Linked DNA regions of Dyadobacter pollutisoli. The protein of the gene in region 1 binds, or shares a complex with, the protein of each later gene. Links are inferred from orthologs where the notes say so. Each region holds a gene or a part of one and is shown in the gene's direction. Other genes may lie near its edges.

Region 1 (6,032 bases):
TGCCAATGCTCAGAAATTTCAATTCAGGACGATTTATACGGTCCCTTATATCGGCAAAACCTTCATCACGGGGCAAGCAAACTTTATATTTGAAAAAGACCTGAAAGAACAATCGATCCGTTTCTACCGCCGATTTCTTACCAATGAAACGAAGTATGCTGGTTCTGTGGAAATTGGTCATTACAAAACACAGCAGTATCGGCGTTTTTTAGACAACCCGGATGTTCCCCTACCGGTATACCCCACCGATTATAAATATTACGACATATGGTTGGGCCGGGCATTCAAGTTTCCCTTTCCCAACAGTCGTTTAAGCAAAGACTCGCGGATAGTCACGGCAGTTCGCCATAGCAAGTATGATTTTGACGAACGTCCGCCGGTCGCAGCCGACCTGAACAAAATTTACTGGAACCGGACCACTACATTGATCAGCCTTGGTTATTCAAACCGAAACTATCGGAGGGACGTTTTGATTTATGGCTTTGGTAGAACGGAGGACGTACCCATAGGTAGCTTATTTGCACTCACAATCGGGCAGGAAAATACCGAGTTCGGTGCGAGAGGTTATGGCGGTATTCAATATGCTACCGGAAAATATCTGCCCCACAACCTGGGCTATTTGTATGGCATCGCGAATATGGGTACTTACTCAAAAAATGGGCACGCCCAGCAGGGCGTGATCAATGGGCAACTCAATTACATCAGTAACCTGATTCCTTTCCGGTACAGCTTTTTCAGGCAATTTCTCGTTTTTCGCTACACTCACGGTATTCGCCGTGACCGGCTCGACTATCTCAATATCAGTGGTGAGCAAGGGATCAGGGGCATTAACAACGACCAGCTGATCGGTACTAAGAGGCTGACATTAGGTACTGAGACCGTATTTTTCTCTGATAAAAGTTTGCTAGGGTTCCGCATTGCCTATTTTGTTTTCGCGGATCTCGGATTGGTCAATGGCGGGGCATCTTTATGGAAAAGTCCTTTATATCAAGGCTACGGCCTCGGTCTGAGACTGAGGAACGAAAACCTGACATTTAACACTTTGCAACTGCGCTTTGGCTACTACCCTAACATTCCGGGAAACACATCTGTTTTCCGCATTGGGGCAAGCGGAAACGTGCCGCTTCGATTGAGGGATTTTGACATTTCGGCCCCTTCAATTGTCCCGCTTCAATGACATCAAGGAATTTTAATGTCAATAACCACCTGATAAACAGGTATTTAATTTACAATCTTCAAGAAATCACAGTAATTTCAGACATCCTACCCTTCTTTTTCGGATATGTGAATTAACTTTGTGGAATTTTTGGACGTACCCCCTGCTCATACAGCAACAGGCAACCCCAAAAGTTGTTTAAAAGTATTTCCTCATTTCTACAAATTACCATTTACTGTGCCCAAAAATACGAATATCAATTCCGTTCTAATTATCGGTTCAGGTCCAATTATCATCGGTCAGGCGTGCGAGTTTGACTATGCCGGTTCTCAGGCAGCCCGTTCACTACGCGAAGAAGGAATAGAGGTGGTCTTGATCAACTCAAATCCTGCAACGATTATGACTGACCCGATCAGTGCAGATCACGTCTATCTGTTGCCATTGGAAAAGAAGTATATCGTTGAAATTCTGGAAAAGCATAAGGCAATGGGCAAACCCATCGATGCGGTACTTCCTACCATGGGTGGGCAGACTGCATTGAACCTTGCCATTGACTGTGACAAAGCAGGTATCTGGAAGAAATATGACATCGACATCATCGGTGTGGACATCAAAGCGATCGAGACCACGGAGGATAGGGAGAAATTCCGTCTGAAAATGCTTGAATTGAATGTAAATGTCTGCAAAGGTCGTACTGCCCGTTCCTTTTTGGAAGGAAAAGAAATTGCACAGGAAATCGGCTTCCCGCTGGTAATCCGTCCTTCTTTCACACTTGGCGGAACAGGTGGCGGTTTTGTAGAAAGAGAAGAGGATTTCGACAAAGCATTGAATAATGGCTTGCACGCTTCCCCGGTACACGAAGTATTGGTAGAACAAAGTGCAATGGGCTGGAAAGAATACGAGCTCGAACTGCTCCGTGACAGCAAAGGTAACTTCATCATTATCTGCTCGATCGAAAACTTCGATCCGATGGGCGTACACACGGGCGACAGTATTACGGTTGCTCCCGCGATGACGCTCCCGGATACGCTTTACCAGCAAATGCGCGACCTGGCCATCAAAATGATGGACGGCATCGGTAAATTCGCAGGTGGATGTAATGTTCAGTTCTCAGTTAATCCAGCTGATGATCAGATCATTGCGATTGAAATCAACCCACGTGTTTCCCGCTCCTCAGCACTTGCATCCAAGGCGACCGGTTATCCTATCGCGAAAATCGCTGCTAAAATGGCGATCGGATACAACCTGGACGAGCTGATCAACCCGATCACAGGGAGTACTTCGGCATTTTTCGAGCCTTCTATTGACTACGTGATTGTGAAGGTTCCCCGCTGGAACTTTGATAAATTCAAAGGCGCCGATCGCTCATTGGGCTTACAGATGAAGTCTGTGGGCGAAGCCATGGGTATTGGACGTAATTTCCAGGAAGCGCTGCAAAAAGCATGTCAGTCACTGGAAATCCGCAGAAATGGTTTGGGGGCTGACGGTCGCGAGCTGCGTGATCAGGAGGCGATCAAATACAGCCTGAAACATCCGAGCTGGGACAGGCTTTTCCACATATATGATGCATTCAAGATTGGTTTGTCATTCAAAACCATTCAGAACCTGACCAAAATTGATGCGTGGTTCCTCCGCCAGATTGAAGAACTGATCGAACTGGAACATGAAATTGAAAAATTTGACCTGGATGACCTTCCTAAAGACTTGCTTTTGACAGCAAAACAAAAAGGTTATGCTGACCGCCAGATCGCTCATTTGTTGAATACCAAAGAAAGTAAGGTGTACGACAAGAGAAAAGCTATGGGTATTAAACGTGTATATAAATGTGTAGACACCTGCGCGGCGGAATTTGAAGCGAAAACGCCCTACTACTACTCTACATTCAATACCTCACAGGAATTCCCTGACAATGAATCGATTGTAAGCGACCGCAAAAAAGTGGTAGTGCTGGGCTCAGGACCAAACAGGATCGGACAAGGGATTGAGTTTGACTACTCCTGCGTACACGGTGTGCTGGCTGCAAAAGAAGCAGGTTATGAAACGATCATGATCAACTGTAACCCTGAAACGGTTTCAACCGACCCTGATATTTCTGACAAATTATACTTTGAACCGGTTTTCTGGGAACACGTTTTCGACATCATTGAACATGAAAAACCGGAAGGTGTGATCGTTCAGCTGGGTGGCCAGACGGCCCTCAAAATGGCTGAAAAACTGGAAAAATATGGTGTAAAAATCATCGGTACCAGCTATCACTCACTCGACTGGGCCGAAGATCGCGGACGTTTCTCTTCATTACTGGAAGAACTGGAAATTCCTTTTCCACAGTTTGGAACAGTGAGGACATCTGACGCTGCGGTTGAACTGTCACGCACATTAGGATTCCCCTTGCTGGTACGTCCAAGTTACGTTTTGGGTGGCCAGAATATGAAGATCGTGATCAACGAAAAAGAACTGGAACAGCATGTTGTAAAAATCCTTCATGACATTCCGGACAACAATATCCTTCTCGATCACTTCCTGGAAGGTGCCCTGGAAGCAGAAGCCGATGCGATTTGCGACGGCGAAGACGCGTACATCATTGGTGTGATGGAACATATCGAGCCAGCGGGAATTCACTCCGGCGACTCTCATGCTGCATTGCCTCCATTTGACCTTACCGAAGACGAAATCCGTCAAATTGAAGAACATACCCGTAAAATTGCTCTTGCAATGAATGTGAAAGGGTTGATCAACGTACAATTCGCCGTCAAAAATGGGGTTGTGTATGTGATCGAAGCCAACCCGAGAGCTTCCCGCACGGTACCTTTCATCTGCAAAGCTTATCAGGAGCCATATGTTAATTATGCCACCAAGCTGATGCTGGGTGACAAAAAGCTATCGGATTTCACTTTCAATCCTGTGAAAAAAGGCTGGGCAATTAAAATCCCTGTGTTCTCATTCAACAAGTTCCCGAATGTAAATAAAGAACTCGGCCCTGAGATGAAATCAACCGGTGAAGCCATTTACTTCATTGATGATTTACAGGACGATTTCTTCCAGAGAATATATGGCGAGCGTAATCTCTACCTAAGCCGGTAGTCATGATCGTTTTCAACTGAAAAGGCCCGGAGCAATCCGGGCTTTTTCAGTTTCAGACCGTTTGATAATCCAAATGCATTAATTATTTAATCCTAAAATAACCTTTCAAAATTAAATTTTGAAAACCCGGAAACTATCCTACTTTTGGACTGATTTGCTTCCTATCATATCTAAAAATCAGTTCGATGGCTTCCAATACTCCCTCCACAAGCGAAGCATTTGATACCAAGCCGTTGCTTCCCTTTTGGGACATATGGAACATGAGCTTCGGCTTCCTGGGCATTCAATTTGGATTTGCATTACAAAATGCCAATGTCAGCCGGATCTTCGAGACGCTCGGGGCGAAGGTCGACGACATTCCCATTCTCTGGGTAGCAGCCCCACTAACCGGCTTGGTCATACAACCTATCATCGGCTATTTCAGTGACCACACCTGGACCCGGCTGGGTCGTCGACGACCTTACTTTCTGGCTGGCGCCATACTGGCGTCTCTCTCGCTGTTGGTCATGCCCAATTCCCCGGGACTTTGGTTTGCCGCCGGCACATTGTGGATACTGGATGCTTCCATTAACATTACAATGGAGCCATTCAGGGCCTTTGTAGGCGACAATCTGCCATCGAGGCAGCGTACTTCCGGTTTCGCGATGCAGAGTTTCTTTATCGGCACCGGCGCGATTGTCGCTTCTTCTCTCCCGTATATTTTCACCAACTGGTTTAATATTTCCAACCAGGCGCCGGAAGGTATCGTGCCGGATTCCGTCAAATGGTCGTTCTATCTGGGTGGTTTCATTTTTTTGCTGGCAGTGATATGGACTGTGGCGAAATCGAGAGAATACACCCCGGAACAGTTACACACATTTTCAAAACAACAATCTGAAACACCACTGTTGCATCCTACCGCAATTGCTGCCAGCAAGCGACAAAAGCTTTTGCGACAGGGTTTTATGTTTTCACTTACGGGAGTGGCATTCACACTATGGTTCATCAGCCGTGATCTCAATAAAGAACTGTATATTTTTTCGCTCGGGATTCTCGTCATGGGACTCCTTTTTGTAGCAGCAGGAGTAGTCGCCAAAGATAAAAGTGAAGGGTCGGCATTTGTGATGATCATGAGCGACCTGCAGAACATGCCTGCTACGATGAAGCAACTTGCTGTCGTGCAGTTCTTTTCATGGTTTGCACTTTTTGCCATGTGGATCTATATGACGCCCGCCGTGACCAGCCACTTATACGGGACATCCGATCCTACCAGTAAATTATACAACGACGGCGCCGACTGGGTAGGGTTATGTATGGGTGTTTACAATGGTATTTCAGCATTGGTAGCATTTATAATACCTGTTATCGCATTGAAAACCAGCCGAAAACTGACGCATATGATCTGCTTGCTGGCTGGCGGTATTGCATTGCTATCGGTATACTTGTTACCGGATGCCAAATATCTGATGCTGTCAATGATAGGCATCGGAGTGGCCTGGGCGTCTATTTTATCCATTCCCTACGCCATGCTGGCAGGTTCGCTGCCTCCCAGGAAAATGGGTTATTTTATGGGGTTGTTCAACTTCTTCATAGTCATTCCGCAAATAGTCGCCGCCGCTTTGCTCGGCTTTCTGATCAAGCAATTCTTTAATGGAGAACCGATTTACGCATTGGTGATCGGCGGGCTTTCGATGATCGTGGCGGGACTGCTGTCACTTCGGGTGGAAGATCAGGACGACCATTGAAATGGATCACATTTTTTGATAAAAAACAAAATAGCCGGTACACTGAGGGTACCGGCTATTTTTATCTTTTG
Region 2 (4,287 bases), 2.8 Mb from region 1 along the record:
TTTGGTAAGGCTGGAAATTTCGGACATGATGAAGTTCCGTAATTTTGGTAAAAAATCTCTTACTGAGTTGGAGCAACTTGTTGCTGACAAACAACTCACATTTGGAATGGACGTGGCGAAATATCGCCTGGACGAGGATTAATTAATATTCCATCATAAGTATGTATTCTGTAGCGCGCAGTTACTCGCAGCTCGAAGCAACTAAACAACAAAACAATGAGACACGGTAAGAAAGATAATCATTTAGGAAGAACAGCATCACACCGTAAGGCAATGCTTTCTAACATGGCTTCCTCTTTGATTCTTCACAAAAGAATTGAAACAACATTAGCAAAGGCGAAAGAACTTCGTAAGTATGTTGAGCCTCTGCTAACGCGTGCAAAAGAAGATTCTACACACAATAGAAGGGTAGTTTTTTCTTATCTGAATGACAAAGAGTCTACAAAAGAGCTTTTTGGAGTTGTTTCAGATAAAATTGCAGCTCGTCCGGGTGGATATACCCGTATCATCAAATTGGGCAGCCGTCTTGGTGATGCAGCGGAAACCGCTTTAATCGAGTTAGTTGATTTCAATGACGCTCTTCTATTGGCAAACGCTGATAAACCAGCAAAAACACGTCGTAGCAGAAGAGGCGGTAAAAAAGCAGAAGGATCAGAAACAGAAGTTTCTGCGGCTCCTGTGAAAAAGGCAGATCATCCAATTGTTGCAGAATCAGAACCTGCTGTTGATGAAGCTCCGGAAACAGACGAATTACCAGGCAACACTGACAAAGAATAGTTTTGGTAATAACATCAATATAGGAAAAGGGTTGAACGGTTTCGTTTAACCCTTTTTTATGAGTAAAAATCTGTACTTTTGCAGAAAATTTAAATAGACCATTGAAGAGGGCACCTCTTTACAAGCGGAAAAAATAGATTTAACCATATATGAATCAAAAAAAGGAAGCTCTGTTGTTGCTTGAAGACGGAACAGCATACAAAGGACTAGCTTTGGGAATACATGGAACAACTGGCGGTGAAATTTGCTTTAATACCGGAATGACAGGTTATCAGGAAATCTACACTGATCCTTCGTACTATGGGCAAATCATCGTCAACACCAATTCACACATTGGGAACTATGGCGTGCAACTGGAAGATGAGGAGGAATCGGCTTCGGTGAAGATCAGGGGAATGGTGTGCAATACGTTTTCTCAGATCTACTCGCGTGATACTGCCGACTTTTCGTTGCAGGAGTATTTTGAGAGAGCAAATATCGTTGGTATCAGCAATGTCGATACAAGACACCTGGTAAGACACGTGAGAGAGAAAGGTGTAATGAATGCAATTATCTCATCCGAGATTCTGGATGAAGCTTTGCTGATGGAAGAATTGAAGAAAATCCCTTCAATGGATGGCCTGGAATTATCTTCTCAGGTAACAACCGAGGAAGCTTACTTCGTAGGAAATGAAGCGGATAGTAAATGGCGGATCGCGGTAATGGACTATGGTATTAAGAAAAGCATTCTTACTAACCTGACTTCAAGAGGCTGCTATTGCAAAGTTTTCCCGGCCAAAACGCCATTTGAGGAAGTAATGGAGTGGCAACCAGATGGATTTTTTATATCCAATGGTCCGGGCGATCCTTCGGCGATGTTATATGCGGTGGAAAATGTGAATCAGATGATTAAGAGCAGCAAGCCATTATTTGGGATATGCCTTGGCCATCAATTGCTGGCGCTTTCGAGCGGTATCAACACATATAAAATGCATCACGGTCACAGAGGGTTGAACCACCCTGTAAAAAACCTGATAACAGGAATGTGTGAGGTAACTTCTCAAAATCACGGGTTTGCGGTCAACCACGACGAGATCGAAAGCCATCCGGATGTGGAGATCACCCACGTTAATTTGAATGACAAAACGATTGAAGGTATAAGAAGAAAGGATTATCCTGCCTTCTCAGTACAGTATCACCCGGAAGCGTCTCCGGGACCGCACGATTCGCGCTACCTTTTTGATGAGTTCATCAGTTTGCTAAGCGCAAATTAAATATATAACAAAAAATCCCTCGACCGAGGGATTTTTTGTTATATGACATTTTTTTAAACAATTGTGTCTGAGCATCTACCGTTACAATCCGAAGAAGTAGCGGCGCAATCATACCGCGTGTTAACATCCTATTAAATGATTGGCAAAATGAGTATGTAAATTTAGGTTTAAATGCGCTTCTGTTTATGGATGACAATTTTTTTGTGTTATTTTGTAGCGTTAACATATTCAATTTTTTAATCAAAACCACAAGCTGCAAATGAGTACGATTCAATCAGTACATGCAAGACAAATTCTGGATTCAAGAGGAAACCCCACAGTAGAAGTAGATATTCGTACCGAAAATGGTTATTTAGGACGCGCTGCTGTTCCGTCTGGTGCTTCCACCGGAAAGCATGAGGCCGTTGAACTTCGTGATGATGACAAGAGCGTATATGTTGGAAAAGGGGTTTTGAAAGCGGTTGAAAATGTAAATGATATTATTTTCCCTGAACTGATTGGCTGCTCGGTTTTTGAACAAAACCTGATCGATAAAATCATGCTGGAATTGGATGGTACTCCTAACAAAAGCAAGTTAGGTGCTAATGCAATTTTGGGTGTGTCACTGGCTGCTGCGAAGGCTGCTGCACAGGAAGCTAACCTTCCATTGTACCGTTACGTAGGAGGTACGAATGCTAATACCCTACCTGTTCCGATGATGAACATTCTGAATGGTGGAAGCCACGCAGATAACTCTATCGACTTCCAGGAGTTTATGATCATGCCTGCGAAAGCTGATACATTCTCTCAGGCGCTACGTATGGGTGTTGAAGTGTTCCATACACTTAAAACGGTTTTGAAAAGCAAAGGATATTCTACCAACGTAGGTGATGAAGGTGGTTTTGCTCCTAACATCAAATCCAACGAAGAGGCTATCGAGATCGTAATCCAGGCTATCGAGAAAGCTGGATATAAGCCAGGCGAAGAAATCTTCATTGCTATGGATGCTGCCGTTTCTGAATTCTACGAAAATGGATTGTACCATTTCAAAAAATCAGATGGCCGTAAACTGACGTCGCCTGAAATGGCTGACTACTGGACTCAGTGGGTTGCTAAATATCCTATCATTTCTATCGAAGACGGTATGGATGAGGATGACTGGGCTGGTTGGAAAACTTTGACTGAATCTGTTGGTAGCAAATGCCAGTTGGTAGGTGATGATTTGTTCGTAACAAACGTAACACGTTTGCAACAAGGAATTGAATCACAGATTGCCAATGCAGTTCTTGTTAAAGTAAACCAAATTGGTTCTTTGACTGAAACCATTGACACTGTTAACCTTGCAAAACGTAACAGCTACAAGAGCATTATGTCACACCGTTCAGGTGAAACTGAGGATTCTACAATCGCGGATCTTGCGGTTGCATTGAACACAGGACAGATCAAAACAGGTTCTGCTTCGCGTTCTGACCGTATGGCGAAATACAACCAATTGCTGCGTATCGAAGAAGAGCTTGGCGAAAGCGCATACTTCCCAGGATTGAAATTCTAATATTTCCATTGAGAACCGGAGCCATAAGCTCCGGTTCTCGTTTTAGGGTATCTCAAAATGAAAAACAACTCATTCTGGTCACTCAATTCGATGAAAAATTTCTATATCGCCACGTTTGTTGCGTGGTTGGTGTGGATACTATTCCTTGATAATAACAACATGCGGGTGGTAGTTTCCAATCGCATGAAAATGAAAGACCTGGAAAAGGAAAAAGCCGTCCTGCTCGAAAAGATCGGACAAGTGAAAAAGGAACGCAATGAAGTGTTTGGAAATCCAAAGATGCTCGAAAAATGGGCGCGCGAGAAATTCATGATGCGCAGGCCCAATGAAGAGGTATACGTGATTGTTGACGAAAACAATCAGCCTGTTGAAAGTAAAAAAGAGGAATAGTCTTATCATCCTCTCAGCACCATTCTTAATTTTTAATTTTCCACCACATTGAACAAGAAAGTAATTCTTATAATCATGGACGGTTGGGGGATCGCCAAATTCGGCGAGGAAAACCGTTCAGCTGTCATTGCTGCAAATACGCCTTTTTACGACAGTATTTTGCAAAAATATCCTAATAGCAAGCTGGAAGCAAGTGGCTTGGCGGTAGGCCTTCCTGACGGACAAATGGGTAACTCAGAAGTAGGCCACACCAACCTCGGCGCCGGACGCGTAGTATATCAGGATCTTGTTAAAATTAACCTGGCTGTTACCGAAGGTACTTTGGGGCAGGAGCCG

Evidence for each region. Proteins that work in one complex are often made in the same cells at the same time.
Region 2: the proteins of carB (region 1) and carA are in contact, whole or in part, in a solved structure (PDB 1KEE), measured with the Escherichia coli proteins. The link is inferred for Dyadobacter pollutisoli from one-to-one orthologs.

Annotation. Positions count from the first base shown.
Region 1 is NZ_CP112998.1:4,050,098-4,056,129, forward strand. Bases 1,025-4,437 are described here. They hold carB (carbamoyl-phosphate synthase large subunit), read left to right. Parts: upstream 1,025-1,393; coding sequence 1,394-4,237; downstream 4,238-4,437. Other genes in these bases: ON006_RS16590 (BamA/TamA family outer membrane protein), read left to right, coding at 1,025-1,177; ON006_RS16600 (MFS transporter), read left to right, coding at 4,423-4,437. Outside these bases: more of ON006_RS16590, read left to right, coding at 1-1,024; more of ON006_RS16600, read left to right, coding at 4,438-5,961. UniProt on the Escherichia coli protein: Large subunit of the glutamine-dependent carbamoyl phosphate synthetase (CPSase).
Region 2 is NZ_CP112998.1:6,860,464-6,864,750, forward strand. What follows is about bases 1-2,978. They hold carA (glutamine-hydrolyzing carbamoyl-phosphate synthase small subunit), read left to right. Parts: upstream 1-926; coding sequence 927-2,030; downstream 2,031-2,978. Other genes in these bases: ON006_RS28505 (DNA-directed RNA polymerase subunit alpha), read left to right, coding at 1-142; rplQ (50S ribosomal protein L17), read left to right, coding at 217-777; eno (phosphopyruvate hydratase), read left to right, coding at 2,290-2,978. Also shown: more of eno, read left to right, coding at 2,979-3,561; ON006_RS28525 (FtsB family cell division protein), read left to right, coding at 3,619-3,951; gpmI (2,3-bisphosphoglycerate-independent phosphoglycerate mutase), read left to right, coding at 4,000-4,287. UniProt on the Escherichia coli protein: Small subunit of the glutamine-dependent carbamoyl phosphate synthetase (CPSase).